4 regions of the Caldalkalibacillus horti genome follow, and region 4 is predicted to be linked to each of the others. Evidence: riboswitches for the same ligand, from Rfam matches in the RefSeq annotation. Region 4 holds a riboswitch; each other region holds the start of a gene.
The links. A riboswitch is a leader RNA that binds a small molecule or an ion and turns the genes downstream of it on or off. The one in region 4 is predicted to bind S-adenosylmethionine.

Region 1 (4,192 bases), on a different contig from region 4:
AATAGACAATGAACAAGCTATTGTCCTCACGAATGAAGGCGAATTTAGAGCGGTTAATATTCAAAATCAGCAAGGATGTCGGGTTGGTGATGAAGTACCCATACCCCATGTTCATATCGTTGAAAAAGTAAAACCACGTAAAAGCAGAAAAAGCTTTAGGGCCCCCTTGATTGTAGCGGCCTCATTTCTTTTTGTTTTTGTCTCTGTTTTTGCTTTTGGTGCATTATTCCAAGAAGACGAAGCCATTGCTTTTGTAAGCTTGGATATCAACCCTAGTGTTGAAATTAGTATTGATCGTGATTTTAATGTTTTGAGCATTACTGGTTGGAATCAGGAAGGGTTAAAATTAATAGATTATCTTGATGATGAACTAGGAAAGCACCTCGATTACGTAGCATTTGATATTATCAAGGCGGCTAAAAATCTAGGTTATTTAAATGGGAATCATGATATTTTATTATCCACTACTTTCCTAAGTGAATCGACTCAGAAGCAGTTTGATATGGGGCTAGATAAAATTTATGATGGGCTAGAGGATAAGGTGCTAGACCAGGCTTTTCATGAGCATGAAACAGGAAGTCAGGAAGAGAATCAGGTACCCTTAACCGTTTCGAACAGAGGCGGGACTATCATAGAGCAGGATGAAGACCCATCTATATCCATTCATCGTATGGTTACCACCTACGACGATCGTGAAGAAGCTTTAAAACATGGTATCTCACCTGCAAGATATGTTATATACTTAGCTGCACTAGAGCAAGGACTTGAGCTTGAGATCGGTGAACTCAAGGAGATGGCTATTTCTCAGATTGCTCAGAGAGTAGGTGGTCTCGAACTGGCTATTGGAAATAGCTTCTTTGAGAACATATATAGAAGGAATCTGCCAGAAGAGCCAACTCTGCCAGAAGAGTCCGAGGAAGAAGTGGAATGGGCTCTAGAGGAAGAGGAAGAACTAGAGGAAGCCATCGTTGATGCTACTGAACCGGAAAAGCCACCGGTCGTTGAACCACCAACAGTTGTGCCACCTGCGCCTAGCAATCCGAGTCCTAATCAAGGCAATCAGGATAATGACAAGGATAAAGGAAAAGACAAAGACAATGACAAAGGTAGTAAGGAATTAGCTACCAATAAGCCTGATGACATTGACAAAGGCGAGGATGAGGAAAAAGAGACAGCAACAGATCGTCCTGATAAAGATTCTAAGAATCTACAGACAAACGGTAAAAAGGATGATCAAGACAAAGAAGAGAAGGATAAAGATTCGAAGGAAGATAAAGACGAGAAAAAGGACAGCGATACGAAATTTGCTAATGACAGAGACTCCAACGATCAAGGTCAAGATGAAGATTCAAGAGGCACAGTGAGAGATGATCGTAATAAGGATAGAGGTACGGCAAATGATCCACCTGGTAATGATACAGGTATCGCAGATGACAAAATAACAGATGATGGTATTGATCGAAATGTACCTGATAAAAATATTAATAACAAAGAGCTAGATAAAGGGATAAAAGACGATAATAAACAAAATATACAGGATCATTTTTTTAACAATGATCATCGTCAACAAGCAAAACAGGATATTTAATATTTACAAATTTTCTTTCCTGTGGTAATATCAATACACAATTGAATTGAACGTAAAAACTCTTATCAAGAGTGGTGGAGGGACTGGCCCTATGAAACCCGGCAACCGCCGATCCAACTGGAATCGGAAAGGTGCCAAATCCTGCGAAGATGATGTCTTCGAAAGATGAGTGGATGAGAACGTTAATCTTATCCTTCGGCTTTTGAAGCTGAGGGATTTTTTGTTTTTTCTTAAACCTAAGAGAAGCTATTGGTAATGGTGTATGCTCATTTTATTCTTTCTTTTCTTAGATTAAACACATAAGGCAGTTACCAAGATAGAATTGGTAAGCTGCTAGGATTTCCTGATGTTTATACCCTTAGTAAACATATTGGAAAAATTAGAATAATACACATTAGGAGTTTAACTATGCGTCATACTCCTTTGTACGAAGTGCAGAGTATGAGAGGGAAATGAATCTGACATACTCTTTAACAGGAAGCAGGTGAGACAAATGATTGAAATTAAAGGTGTTGCAAAGCTATTTAAATCAGGTCAAAAAAAGATTAAGGCTGTTGATCAGGTAAGCCTTAACGTTGAGAAGGGTGAAATTTTTGGCGTTATTGGATACAGCGGGGCAGGGAAAAGCACATTAATCAGAATGATTAATCAGCTTGAACGTCAGACAGAGGGAGAAATTTGGATAGATGGAGTTCCTATCAGTCGTTTATCGTCTAGAGATCTGCGAGTTAAAAGGCAGAAGATAGGGATGATCTTTCAGCATTTTAATCTCCTTTGGTCACGAACCGTTTTTGATAATATCGCATTACCATTAGAGGTTGCTAATGTTCCTAAGTCGGTTAGGCAGGAGCGTGTGCACGAGCTTATTCGTTTAGTTGGCCTAGAGGGTAAAGAACAGCAATACCCTTCTCAGCTTAGTGGAGGTCAAAAGCAGCGTGTAGGGATTGCTAGAGCGCTAGCCAATCAACCCACTGTTTTACTTTGTGATGAAGCTACGTCCGCCTTGGATCCAAAAACAACAGATTCCATTCTTGAATTGCTAAAGGATATTAACCAGAAGCTAGGGCTAACGATTATCCTAATTACTCATGAGATGCATGTCATTCAAAAGATATGTGACCGTGTAGCTGTTATGGAGGAGGGAAGGGTAGTCGAGCTTGGTCAGGTTCTTCAGGTCTTTAAAGAGCCTAAGCAGCAAATCACAAAGGATTTTGTCAAACAGATTACTGAATCAAGTGAAGCCTTGGAGGCTCAAGCGGAATGGAATATTGCAGAAGGAAAGGTTGTGCAGTGTCACTTCTTAGTACAGACTTCCGGGCAGCCCATTCTTTCAAAATTAATAAGAAGCTGTGATGTTGATGTGAATGTCGTTCAAGGAAAGATAAATAAATTGAAGGATTCCTCATACGGTACGCTGTTTTTACATCTGACAGGTTCTGAGGCTGAGATCAATAGGGCGATTCAATTTCTTCAGGAGCAGCAGGTAGAAGTGGAAGTGTTAGTAGGATGATGAATTGGTTAGAGCAGGTTTTACCGAATGTGTATTGGGATACGATTTGGGAAGGAGTTGTAGAAACCCTCTATATGACGGGTGTATCGCTTCTTTTTACAGCTCTATTGGGTATTCCTTTAGGAATTTTGCTTTATATGACGGCTAAGGGGAACCCTTGGGAAAGCCAGATTTTTTATAAATCAGCAGGATTTGTGGTTAATGTCCTACGATCTATCCCTTTTATTATTCTAATTATTATCCTGATGCCCTATGTGCGCATTATTATAGGAAGTGGAATTGGGACATCAGCAGCGATTCCCGCTCTAGTTGTTTCTTCTGCTCCCTTTTACGCACGATTAGTGGAGATAGGGCTTCGAGAAATTCCAAAAGGGGTTGTCGAGGCGGCTAAAGCGATGGGTGCTAGCAATCTAAAGATCATTTATAAAGTTTTACTTCCTGAATCCTTGCCTGCTATTGTCTCAGGTCTTACGGTAACTGGAATTGCACTTATAGGCTATACGGCTATGGCAGGGGTCATTGGTGCAGGAGGATTAGGGTATATCGCTTATCGTTATGGGTTCCAAGGTAATAATTTGGAGATAACTCTTGTAGCTACCGTAATCATTGTGATTCTTGTGCAGCTCATTCAATCGGTAGGAGATCTTATTGTCAAGCAGATAGATAAGCGCTAAGCAAGCAATGAGGTTTTTATACTTTCAGAATTTATAAGCTCAAAGGTAGATAGTATAAGATAAACTAAGGCTTTTGCCAAAACTTGGCGATAAGCCAAGTTTTTCTAATATAATTAATTCAGATAAAAGAGGAGTAGGTCAGATGTTAAAAAGAAAAGGATTTATATTATTAGCACTACTACTAATTGTTTCATTAGTTGCAGTAGCTTGTGGTCAAGGTGAGGAATCAGCACCAAATGAGGAGCAGAATCAAGGAGAAACTCCGTCAGAAGGTACGGAGGAGAACACGAATGAAACAGAAACTCAGGTGCTTAAGGTTGGAGCTACAGCTGTTCCACATGCTGAAATTTTAGAAGAAGTGGTTGCTCCATTATTAGAAGAGCAAGGAATTAGCTTAGAGGTTACTGTATTCCAGGATTA
Region 2 (4,192 bases), on a different contig from region 4:
CTGTCACCAAATGGCTAGGAGTGACATCAAAGGCTGGGTTGAAGGTTTGGATGCCCGCTGGAGCAACAGGGATTTCAGAGATGTGAGTAATTTCAGTTCCTTCACGCTCCTCAATCGGAATGTCTGCTCCTTGCTCTGTATTTAGATCAATGGATGAAAGAGGTGCAGCAACATAAAAAGGAATATTGTGGGCCTTAGCCAATACAGCTAACCCATATGTTCCTATTTTATTTGCTACATCACCATTGGCTGCTACACGATCTGTCCCTACAATTACGGCTTGAATCCAGCCCTTTTGCATGACACTAGCAGCCATATTATCGCATATCAATGTAACGTCAATTCCCGCCTGCTGAAGTTCAAAAGCAGTCAAGCGTGATCCTTGCAGAACGGGGCGTGTCTCATCAGCATAAACTTTGATATTCCAGCCCTTTTCCTGAGCTAAATAAAAGGGAGCCGTTGCTGTTCCATATCTTGCTGTGGCTAAGCTACCAGCATTACAATGAGTAAGTACCCCTATGCCATCCTCAAAGAGGGTTAAGGCATGTTCACCGATGGATCGACAAACATTTTCATCCTCTTGTTGAATAAGACGTGCTTCCTCTAACACTAGCTGGATTAGTTCTGGAGGACTAATCTCAGGGTGGTTAAAGGCTTTCGTTTTGATTCGCTCAAGTGCCCATACTAGGTTGATAGCGGTGGGTCTTGAGCTAGCTAAATAGCTTGCCTGCTCAGTGATAAGCTGTTCTAGTTCCCTCCGACTGGCGTTTTGTGCGTGCCGGATACCTAGATATAAGCCATACGCTGCTGTCATTCCAATGGCTGGAGCACCTCTTACCTGTAAGGATTTAATAGCTTCCCAAGACTCTTCAATGGTACGAATGAACAGATACTCAATATGTCTTGGTAGCCTTGTTTGGTCAATTAAGATAAGCTGGTCTAGCTCTTTATCCCACTGAACCGAAGCGAGTGGCTGTGTCATGCTGCTTTTCCTCCCATTGCTGAAATGATGATCGTATAGGTGCAGAAATCGATTGTTCCTTAGCCCACTTCTGGCGATGAAGAATGAGCTGTTGTCCTACGTATAAGGAAAGCTTCTCAGCGTAAGCTCTTTCCGTGTCATCCACTATAGTATCTAAGTCAGCTACGTGGGCTAAGCCGACAACTCTACGGATAACCTTACATCCTGCAAAGCCTAAGGCATCCTCTTTAACTTGTTGAATAAATTGCTGAACAAATGCCTCGTTTCTAAGGGATGGATCAGTAGCCTGTGATAGGCTAAGCAGGGTAAATTGCTGCTCGAAAACGTCCCAAATTTGATGAATAGATTCAAGCAGATACTGCTGATAGACATTTCGTTGCTCCACATTTTTAATACGCACCTCTTGAGCTGCAAAATTCAGGACGAAGTTAGCAAAGACAGCGCCGATATCAAATCCTATTGGTCCGAAATAAGCAAATTCAGGATCAATGACTTTAGTGCTTGCCGATGTCACAAAAATACTTCCTGTGTGTAAATCTCCATGAATTAACGCTTCTGTAGCGGTTAGAAATTTGTATTTTAATTGGGCTACTTGACCTTTTAGCTCTTGATTCACCCAAAGCTCCTTAACCTGTTCCTCAATCAGTGGATTAAAGGAATTTTTTTCAGCATTATAGTAGGGGTCTGTGAACACAAGATCCTCTGTTATTTTACACAGGTCAGGATTGATAAACTCGGCTAGCTTTTGCTTTTTTACTTCTGGCGCTAAGAAAAAGTCAGACTGATAAAATGTTGTATGGGCGATAAAGTGTCCGATATGCTTAGCAAATTCCGGATACGTTTTCGCTTCAATGAGTCCCTTGCGTAGGATAATATGGTCGGACAAATCCTCCATAATCGTTAAAGATAGCTCCTTATCGAAATGATATACCTTTGGTACTAGTCCAGGTAAAATTTCATGCTGAAGCTGAAGTGCTTCGGATTCAATCCTTGCTCTGTCTAAGGAAAGCGGCCAGGATTCTCCTACCACACGAGCATAGGGTAGTGCCTGCTTAAAAATAACGGAACGATCTGACTTTTTATCCTGTAGATGAAAAACAAGATTAAGATTCCCGTCTCCAATTTCTCTTGAGGTTAGCTGTGCTCCTTGTTCAAACAGCCCTGGGATACCAAGAGCGTATTCCTTTGCTTCTTCTTCTGATAATGCACGATAAGCCATATTTTTAGCCCCCTAAACGAAAAATTTCCAAAAAACGAATAGCGATATAAACATTTGAGCATATAAAAAGCCTCTTCCTGAGGAAGAGGCGTAAGCGCTAATGAGCTGTTCCGCACTCTTATCTCTCAGGATTAAATAATCCTGCAGGATGTAGCACCGTGCCATATTCGTGTGTATTCACGAACCTCTTGTTTGTAAATCAATTCTTTTCTACAACAAGTGGCACCACGGTAGTTGTGGTATACGGTCGGTTGCCGGGCGTCATCGGGCCAGTCCCTCAGCCTTCTCTGGATAAGAATAGCAATATTTATTTACTTGTATTTTGTAAAACATCATACATGGAGACTAGGTTATCTGTCAATGAATTTTTTAAAAATTATTCCTTTTTCATTTTCTGCTTTACATTTCTCTCAAAATGACTATAGTTGAAAAGTAAAGAGGTGAGCAAATGAGGAAGAGCTTTCAAATTCAACCAGCAAAGCGTATGGATGCTTTGCCTACACAATTCTTTGCTAGCCTAGTAGCAAAGGTGCAGAACAAAGTCAATCAAGGGTGTGATGTGATTAATTTAGGGCAGGGTAATCCGGATCTGCCAACCCCTTCACATATAGTAAATGCGTTACAGGAAGCAGCAGAAAATCCGCTATACCACAAGTATTCCCCCTTTCAAGGCTATCCATTTTTGAAGGAGGCTATTGCTGAATTTTACCGTAGAGAATATCAGGTCGATATTGATCCTGAAACGGAGGTAGCCATATTATTTGGTGGGAAATCTGGATTAATTGAGGTTAGTCAGTGTTTATTAAATCCAGGAGATTCGTGTCTGGTTCCAGATCCAGGCTATCCGGATTATTGGTCGGGAATAGCACTAGCTGAGGCCAAGATGTCTTACATGCCACTTCGACCTGAAAATCAGTTTTTACCAGATTATAAGGAAATCGGGCAGGAGGCTCTGGATGAAGCTAAGCTTATGTTCTTGAATTATCCGAATAATCCAACGGCATCCGTAGCGACAGCAGATTTTTTCCGTGAAACGGTGGACCTAGCCTATGATCATTCGATTGCTGTTGTGCATGACTTTGCTTATGGAGCGATTGGCTTTGATGGGAAGAAGCCCATTAGCTTTTTGCAGACTCCTGGAGCGAAAGAAGTGGGTATAGAAATTTACACATTATCTAAAACCTACAATATGGCCGGTTGGCGTGTGGGCTTTGCCCTAGGAAATAAAGAGATGATCCGTTTAATTAATCTGCTACAGGATCATCAATTTGTCAGTTTGTTTGGAGGAATTCAGGCAGCTGCTGCAACGGCCCTGTTAGACTCTCAGGGCTGTGTAGAACAGCTGGTCCAAACGTACGAAAACAGGCGCAATTCCTTTTTTGCACAACTAGATCAGATGGGCTGGAAGGCAACTCCTTCAGAGGGCTCCTTTTTCGCTTGGTTACCTGTTCCTACTGGATTTACGTCAGCCAGCTTTGCCGATCTGCTTTTGGAGGAGGCTCATATTGTAGTTGCACCGGGAATTGGCTTTGGTCAGCAGGGTGATGCCTTTGTTCGGGTAGGCCTATTGACCGATGAGGATCGAGCAAGAGAAGCGATAAAAAGGGTTGAACAATTAGGAATCTTTCATGTAACATGAGAATTAATTTCTTTGATGTGAGGCTATGAATTCTTTTTACATTGTCATAGAGTAAATCACCTATGGATTTTATCTAGAAACGTGAATTTAATTTACGGTTTTTTGTTAATGTGGGAGGGGAATTGATGAGTACAGAGCTAGTGGTTGCTACGTATCTAGTCTTCGATGCCAAGGGAGATTTTGAGAAAAAAGCAGAGAAAATAGCGATTGGTTTGACGGTAGGCTCTTGGACTGACCTACCACAGGCACAAAAGGAGCAGATGAAAAAGCATTTAGGGCGTGTAATTTCTGTGGAGGAGGTAAAGGACGGATCAGCACAGGAAAGATCAGCTGTCATTCGCATCGGATATCC
Region 3 (4,192 bases), on a different contig from region 4:
AGAAAGGTATTGTCTACAAAGGTTAAGCAATCATACTTCTTAGCCAGTCGGACAATCGCCTTCAAATCAGTCACTTTAAGCAAAGGGTTAGATGGTGTTTCTATATATAACACCTTGGTGTTGGGCTTTATACTAGCTTCGACTTCGTCTACATTACTCATGTCTACAAAGCTATGCTCAATCCCAAATCGACTAAGGACCTTAGTAATCATTCTGTATGTTCCACCATATACATCATCACAAATTAAGACATGATCGCCTTTAGATAGTAAGAAGAAAGCAGTTGTAATAGCGGCCATACCTGAAGCAAAGGCAAAGCCTCTCGAACCACCTTCTAGCTCAGCTATCGTTTGCTCTAACGCTGCTCTAGTTGGATTACCTGAGCGAGCATAATCATATTCACCAGGCTGCTCCACATCCCATTGATGATAGGTAGAAGCGTGATAGATGGGTACACTGACCGCACCAGTATACTTCTCTATTTTATGATCATTGTGCAGGAGTTTTGTTTGAAAATCATACGTTTGCTTAGCCATGGATGTTAACCCCCTCATTCGTAAGCTCCAAGCTTAAGACCTGTGCTAATGCTTGCTGAATATCTCCTACTAAGTCCTCCACATGCTCTATACCTACGGAAAAGCGTAACAGCTTTTTACAAATTCCATTCTGAATTCTTGTTTCCTCTGGAATGTCTGCATGAGTTTGGGTGAATGGATACGTAATAAAGCTTTCTACACCACCTAAGCTTTCAGCAAAAGTAATCAGCTTGAGACTCCTTAAAAAAGGATCAACCCATTCACTACGCCTTAATCGAAAGGAAAGCATTCCTCCCTGACCAGGGTAGAGAATCTCTTCCACTGCCTCATGCTCACTTAACACTTGGGCTAGCCTCTTGGCGTTTGACGCATGAGCTTCTATTCTAAGGCTTAGCGTCTTCATTCCCTTAATGAGTAGCCAGGAGTCGAAGGGTGAAAGGACGGCACCAATTCCGTTATGATAAAGGGCAAGCTTTTCACAAAGCTCCTTTCCCTTGGCTACGATTAAACCAGCTAACACATCATTATGTCCCCCTAGATATTTCGTTGCACTATGGACAACAATATCCGCTCCTTCCTCAATTGGTCTTTGAAGAAGAGGGGTATAGAATGTATTGTCTACTATAAGTAAAACATCATGTTTCTTTGCTATCTGGCTAACCTCTCCAATATCAACGGTTTGCATTAACGGATTTGTAGGCGTTTCAATGAAAATAGCTTTTGTCTTAGCATTGATCCGACCTTCCAGTTCGGTCACATCTCTAGGGTCTACGTAATGAAACGTTAGTCCCCAATTGCGCCAGCCTTGCTCAAATAAACGGTACGTTCCTCCGTAAAGATCAAGAGAAGCAATAATCTCATCACCTTGCTCAAAAATGGAAAATAATGTGTGGATGGCAGCCATACCAGAGCTACAGGCAAAGCCTTGGTCTCCTGCTTCTAAATTGGCTATTCCTTCTTCTACAATTTGCCTGGTAGGATTACCTGTTCGGACGTAATCATACCCTGAGGATTGCCCAATCCCTTCATGACGATAAGCGGTGGACAAATGGATAGGGGGGTTAACGGCTCCAGTGCGTGGATCTTTACCATTACCTAGCTGGACTAGTTGGGTTCTACATCGATATTCCTCTTGTTTTTTACTCATTTTCAATAGCCTCCTAATTATTAGTCAATCCTTGTAGCTTTGCTTGTAAGAAGGCTTCAAAATATAAAAAGCCTTCTTCCAAAGAAGAAGGCGATGATTCCTAAAGATAAAAAGAGGAGTGTACGGAAGTGACAACTAGAGGAATCCTTTGATTGAACCTCTTTACATTGTCTTTTCTTTCCCTCTTTTATTAAAAATCGCTTCTTCTTATCTATCAAGCATGCACAAAAGGTTTGGTGAGTTGCTGCTATTATTTAAACAACACTACAACCTTTTAAGCTGCTTGCTGGAATTAGCACCTGGTCAACGTATTGACTGGTTGCTGAGGCTTCTACGGGCCAGTCCCTCCACCTCTCTGGATAAGAATGCTTAGAACACATATAGCTTTGCTACATAAACAGGTTCTAAACACTTTCTCATGATTATCAATATGATGCACAATCAAATATATGATAATTTTTAGATTATTCTCATCTTATACTATGTTCATTTGTTTATCAAGGTTATTTTTTCTTTTCTTAGCCTAGCTATGAGTTAAAGGCACCTGCTCCTTTAATCGACGATAGTCCATGGCGGCAATAGTTAAAGAGACAATAATAGCAAATAGGATCATAATACTTGTTAATTTCAGTCTAAAATTTGAGTTCATGTATCATCTCTCCGTTCTACTGCATCTTACTTGGAAACGTTATCAGCCTATATTAATTCTATGTTTTTTTCTTGTGTGAAGCAATTGTCTTTCTTACCCTGAAGACAAAATAAAACCGCCTTTACATGCTACGTAAAGACAGTTAGTTAATAAAGAAGTTAGGTTAAATTAGATTAGCTTAGAAAAAAGAGATAACGGGTTCTCAAGCATCCGTTTCATTTGATTCGTAAACTGTACAGCGGTAACCCCATCTGCTACTCGATGATCAAAGGACATGGAAAAATTCATCATTGAACGAATGACGATCTCTTTATTTCTGACAACTGGCATATCCTCAAGCTGATGAAAAGCCAACAAGGCGACCTCTGGATAATTAATAATAGGGGTAGCAAACATTCCACCTATAGGCCCTACATTGCTTATTGTGATTGTCCCTCCACGCAAATCACTGGCTTGCAGTTGATTATGCTGCGCTCGGTAAGTAAGCTGCTTCATTTGCTCATTAATATCAAAAATACTGAGATTTTCAGCATGGTGTAAGACAGGAACAATTAGTCCTTCGTCTGTATGAACGGCGATCCCAACATTCACATGAGACTCTATGCTAATTTCTCCTTTTTCCTCATTAAGCTTCGCATTAAAGATACGAAATTGGTCTAGACTCATCGCCAGTGCTTTAATAATAAAAGCCATGACTGACAACCGCTCTTGGTTGATATACTCTCCAGCTAGATTAGTAGATGAACCTTGCGTATCCTTATGGTACTGTTCTCTGAGCTCCTGAAGCTGAGTGAAATCTATTCGATCAAAGTGGGTAACATGCGGGATAGTTAGCATGGATTGACTCATTTTATGTGCTATTTGCTTACGCCTACCAGTAAAAGGGATAACTTCAGGCATGCTAGATGAAATGGTAGGTTCGAATGTGGTATCTGCATTTTTCTGTTGATGAGCAATAGTTGTTGTTGCTACTTCCCCAAAAGCTTCACTTTTGCCATGTTCACTAGCATATCTAGCGACATCATCAATGGTAATCCTTCCATATGGACCAGTTCCTTGGAGAGTTTCAATATTAATACCGTAATCTCTGGCCATTTTTCTAGTATATGGGGCCGCCTTTACATTTTTGAGTTGTGAAGGATGCTTGCTATTATCTTCTTTTACTGAAAGGTGTGTTGTCTCTAAAGGGACTTGCACTTCATCTTGAACTTCTGCCTGCACTTTGGCTCGTTCTTCGGCTTGTTCTTGACTGTGCTCCTCAATCTTAATTAAGGTACTTCCTACACGCATGACATCTCCGACTTGTACTAGGATTTCGACTACCTTACCCCCAACAGGAGCAGGTAGCTCTGCACACACCTTATCCGTTTGCACTTCTAGCACAGGCTGATCAGCTTGAATCCTGTCCCCAGGCTGTACTAGAATTCTGACAACCTCTCCTTCTGTCATGCCCTCTCCAATATCATGCAGCTTCATGTCAAACAAGTATATCCCTCCTTTTGATTAGCATCGCTTCACTCTTTCTCTCGTTTAAAACGTCATCACCTTAGCGATGCCCTTTTTAATTCGTTCAACAGAAGGAACATAATCATCCTCTAAAGCAAATAGTGGGACATGTACATCAAAGCCAGTCACACGTTCAATCGGCGCTCTAAGCGAAAATAAAGCTTGGTCATTGATCAAAGATATAATTTCTGCCCCTACTCCACCTGTCCTGTGCCCTTCATGCACGATAATCACTCTTCCCGTTTTTTCAACAGACTTTGTAATAGCCTCTTCATCCATTGGATAAAGTGTCCGCAAATCTAGTACATCTGCTTGTATCTGAGATTCCATAGCCATACTCTTAGCCGCTTCAAG
Region 4 (4,192 bases):
CTGGTTCGTGGCTTAGCGATATTAGGTGTTCTTTTCGTTCATGCAACGTCCTTTCCGATGGTAGAATTGGCGGAGCATTCTAGAGCGTACCCCCTCTACCTCATCCTAAATAAGTTTGGGAAGCTGGGAACGCCTACGTTTATTTTTCTAAGCAGCCTTGTTCTCTTTTATACGTATTATCATCGGACGCTCAACAGAGAGCGCCTGCAGCATTTCTATTCACAGCGGCTGAGCTTTATTATTGTCCCTTATTTGCTGTGGTCGGTTGCGTTTTACATGCTTCGTTTAACAGGTGGTTTTGAAAACATGGACGGGGTGCAGAACTTCGATTGGTCTCGCTTTTTGGGGCATGATCTATTATGGGGGAAAGCACACGCTCATTTGTACTTTGTTATTATTAGCATTCAATTTTATATTATATTCCCATTACTATTACTGCTGCTACAAAAGCAAAAAGGCTTGGTTAAGTGGATTTTCTTAATCGGCTTTTTAGGGCAATGGGGCTTCTTCTTCTATAACAACCTAGCTGAGGTTAAAGTGACATACAAAGGCAGTATAGCGTTATCCTATCTGAGTTATTATACGCTCGGTGCTTTTGTTGGGGTTTACTATGAATCGGTGACAGCGTGGTTAAAGAAGAAGGCTAAGCTAATGGTTCCTATTGTGACCCTTGCTTGGCTAGCTAGCGGAGCGTTTCATGCTTATATCCACTATCCGGCGTATAAGTACGGAGATTGGTTTAATTCACGATGGTATGAGTTTGGCTGGAATATGTACACACTGATTTCGGTCCTGATGCTCTATTACGTCGCTTTGTGGTTTATTCATAAAGCTCCAAGACTATGGAGAAGTGTATTGGCTAAGCTAGGCCTAGTTTCCTTTGGAATCTATCTGATCCATCCGATGGTCTTATACTTCTGGAGAAAATATGTAGAAGCGTCTGAAATACCGATTGTGTTTCATCTACAAATCTTGGGTGCCTGGTCGGCTGCATTATTTGTTTCCTGGCTCATCGTCTATCTCGTTCAACTGACTCCTCTTTCTTGGATTATCTTTGGACAGGCGAAGGGTAAAAAGAAGACGGTAGCGAACCAGACCCCGGAGGCTCCAAAAAATTAATAGACAAAAAGCGTTCCTAACGATTAAGTAGTTAGGAACGCTTTATTTTTGACGTTCAAGTTCATTGATTTCATTTAACAAAATATCAAGCTCTTGGCTAATTTCTACGATATCTGGATGAGAAAAGTCCTGATAGACCTTCACCTTCTCATGGAGGACATATCTCTTAATCTCAACTTCTGCATACAAGCTGTCTAGTTTATGAACCAAAAGTATCCCCCCATTCAGTCGTACCGTTATTGTACTATACTTTTCATCAGGTTCAAACCAAATTGGCTAAACATTTTAGAAAAAATATCCTCTTTACCTAAAATTCCTCTGTTGTCAGTCCTCAAGAATAATACGTTGACAGCTAACCTAAAATAAGATAGGATATGTCGTGACACGGATACTCTTATCCTGAGTTAGTGTGAGGGACAGGCCCAATGACACTCGGCAACCTTCTCTACCAGTATACGTTAAAAAAGCGAATTTCATGCTTTTAGAGGCAAAGCAAATTTTTAAGGCGAATCAGTATCACTTAGCTGCCAGATGAAATCTAATTTGCTTTCCAAACAACGATACGAAAGAAGAAAGGTGCTAACCTGCAGGAATGCACATTTTTGAAGCAACGTGCATTTTCTGAAAGATAAGAGGTAAAAGGACGTTTGTAACCACACAGGCTACGCCTTTTCCTCAAGGAAAGGTGTTTTTTCATTTCCTTGAAAAAGCTGCAGTCTTTACAGATGAGAAATGAGTATCGGTTAAGCTTAGCTTCAGATAAATACAACTGGTTAGTGAAAGGGAGGAATGCAAGAAATGACCTTAAAGAAAGGCCATCGTTTATTTACTTCAGAATCTGTAACAGAGGGACATCCAGATAAAATGTGTGATCAGATCTCGGATGTGATTTTAGACGCTATTCTTGAAAAAGATCCAAACGCTCGTGTAGCGTGTGAGGTCTCTGTGAGTACAGGATTGGTTCTAGTTGCAGGTGAGATTACAACAGAATGTTATGTAGATATTCCAAAGCTGGTTCGTCAAACGATTAAAGAAATTGGATATACAAGAGCGAAGTATGGCTTTGATGCTGAAACCTGCTCTGTACTTACTGCGATCAATGAGCAGTCTCCAGATATTGCTCAAGGGGTGAATCAAGCTCTTGAAGCACGTGAAGGTAGTATGACAGATAAAGAAATCGAAGCTATCGGTGCTGGAGATCAGGGACTTATGTTTGGCTTTGCTTGTAAAGAAACACCTGAGCTTATGCCATTACCTATTTCTCTTTCTCATAAGCTAGCTCGCCGTCTTAGTGAAGTGAGAAAGGATGAAACGATTGATTATCTTCGTCCAGATGCAAAAACTCAAGTAACGGTTGAATATGATGATCAAAATCAGCCTGTACGTATAGATACGATCGTTATTTCTACACAGCATCATCCAGAGGCTAGCCAAGAGCAAATCAAAAAGGACTTAATGGAAAAAGTAATCATTCCTACCGTTCCAGCAGAGTGGTTGGACGGGAATACGAAATATTTTATTAACCCTACTGGCCGCTTTGTTATTGGTGGACCTCAAGGAGATGCAGGTCTAACTGGCCGTAAAATTATTGTAGACACGTACGGTGGATATGCTCGTCATGGAGGCGGAGCATTTTCCGGTAAGGATCCAACGAAAGTGGACCGCTCTGCCGCTTATGCTGCTCGTTACGTAGCGAAAAACATCGTAGCTGCTGATTTAGCCGATAAGGTTGAAGTACAGGTGGCGTATGCGATTGGAGTGGCACAGCCTGTTTCTATCGCTGTCGATACGTTTGGTACAGGGAAGCTCTCCGATGATGAGCTTGCTGAGATCGTGCGTAAGACATTCGACCTACGCCCTGCAGGTATTATTAAGGAGCTAGATTTGCGTCGTCCAATCTATCGCCAAACGGCTGCTTACGGACACTTTGGCCGTACAGACTTAAATGTCCCTTGGGAAAATACAGATAAAGTGCAAGCACTTCAAGCATTAGCTCAAAAATAACAAAAATTGCAGAACATAGGAGGTGTAATGTTCAGTATTGAAGACATGCACCTTCTCATTTAATATCTATCTAGTTCTCCTATCTCAAAAGATGGGAAAAACTAGATAGATTTTTTTATAAATCATCCTTTATTTCTAATTTGAATTGAAATGAATTGTAAAAAAATATGACGAATTTCGACAAAAATTCCTTACAATTTTAAAAAAGTACGCTATAATTAGTCTAAAACTATATAATATTCAAAAAATATTTTCGTAATTTAACGATTTTTACCTTGCGCAACGTATGGGTTATTAGGTATAGTAAAAATGTCACGATAAATCAAAAATATCATTTATGCAGGTAATTTTATGAAGTATACTGTAAGAGAGTAATGGATGGATTCACACCATAGTCCCGCTGCTAGAAAAACACAGCATGTTATAGGCATAAAGTCACTGAATGAAGATGGGGGCTCTCATCGGATGAAAGCGAAGGGAGGTAAACGTATGTCTACCAACGTTTCAATAATTGATGGTGTGATTGAAAAAACACTGGACTCTATGGAACAGTGTAAAAATCAAATCTTTGAAATCGCTGAGCAGTCAAGGCGCGAAATGCAGGATCTGCTTTATGAAATTGAAACGATCAAGCGTGATGTCCTGCAGGTTATCAAAACCAGTGACAGGCTTGATAAACAGATGCGTATTGCTCGACTTAAGCTTTCAGAGGTCAGTAAAAACTTTCGAATCTACAAAGAAGAAGACATTCGCAAGGCGTATGAAAACGCAAGTAACATTCAGCTTGAGCGTTCCATTCTGCAGGAAAAGGAAAACCAGCTACGTGAAAAAAGAGATGAGCTTCAATTTCGTTTGAGAAGTGTACAAGATACCGTTCAGCGAGCAGAAAGTATTCTCACTCAGATCAGCGTGGTGATTAACTACTTCTCCTATGATATTAAGCAGATGGCCGATCTGCTAGAGGATGCCCAGCAGCATCAGCAAATGGGCTTACAAATCATACAAGCTCAGGAGGAGGAGCGCAAGCGCTTGGCTCGTGAGCTTGTATGATTTGTAAGCCCAATCGATG

Region 1: another riboswitch for S-adenosylmethionine. It lies ahead of J2S11_RS01705 (methionine ABC transporter ATP-binding protein); the one in region 4 lies ahead of metK (methionine adenosyltransferase).
Region 2: another riboswitch for S-adenosylmethionine. It lies ahead of mtnK (S-methyl-5-thioribose kinase); the one in region 4 lies ahead of metK (methionine adenosyltransferase).
Region 3: another riboswitch for S-adenosylmethionine. It lies ahead of J2S11_RS12805 (methionine biosynthesis PLP-dependent protein); the one in region 4 lies ahead of metK (methionine adenosyltransferase).

Annotation. Positions count from the first base shown of each region.
Region 1 is NZ_JAUSTY010000001.1:365,094-369,285, reverse strand. It holds gene J2S11_RS01710 (anti-sigma factor domain-containing protein) at 1-1,588, shown strand, start outside; SAM riboswitch class I at 1,648-1,760, shown strand; gene J2S11_RS01705 (methionine ABC transporter ATP-binding protein) at 2,082-3,098, shown strand; gene J2S11_RS01700 (methionine ABC transporter permease) at 3,095-3,772, shown strand; gene J2S11_RS01695 (MetQ/NlpA family ABC transporter substrate-binding protein) at 3,915-4,192, shown strand, end outside.
Region 2 is NZ_JAUSTY010000009.1:137,574-141,765, forward strand. It holds gene mtnA (S-methyl-5-thioribose-1-phosphate isomerase) at 1-982, opposite strand, end outside; gene mtnK (S-methyl-5-thioribose kinase) at 948-2,201, opposite strand; SAM riboswitch class I at 2,317-2,499, opposite strand; gene J2S11_RS12210 (pyridoxal phosphate-dependent aminotransferase) at 2,650-3,840, shown strand; gene J2S11_RS12215 (2,3-diketo-5-methylthiopentyl-1-phosphate enolase) at 3,966-4,192, shown strand, end outside.
Region 3 is NZ_JAUSTY010000010.1:75,017-79,208, reverse strand. It holds gene metC (cystathionine beta-lyase) at 1-536, opposite strand, end outside; gene J2S11_RS12805 (methionine biosynthesis PLP-dependent protein) at 529-1,683, opposite strand; SAM riboswitch class I at 1,948-2,049, opposite strand; gene J2S11_RS12800 (hypothetical protein) at 2,207-2,332, opposite strand; gene J2S11_RS12795 (dihydrolipoamide acetyltransferase family protein) at 2,501-3,808, opposite strand; gene J2S11_RS12790 (alpha-ketoacid dehydrogenase subunit beta) at 3,863-4,192, opposite strand, start outside.
Region 4 is NZ_JAUSTY010000008.1:83,706-87,897, reverse strand. It holds gene J2S11_RS11010 (acyltransferase) at 1-1,119, shown strand, start outside; gene J2S11_RS11005 (aspartyl-phosphate phosphatase Spo0E family protein) at 1,162-1,329, opposite strand; SAM riboswitch class I at 1,511-1,754, shown strand; gene metK (methionine adenosyltransferase) at 1,918-3,123, shown strand; gene J2S11_RS10995 (hypothetical protein) at 3,613-4,173, shown strand; gene J2S11_RS10990 (sensor histidine kinase) at 4,190-4,192, shown strand, end outside.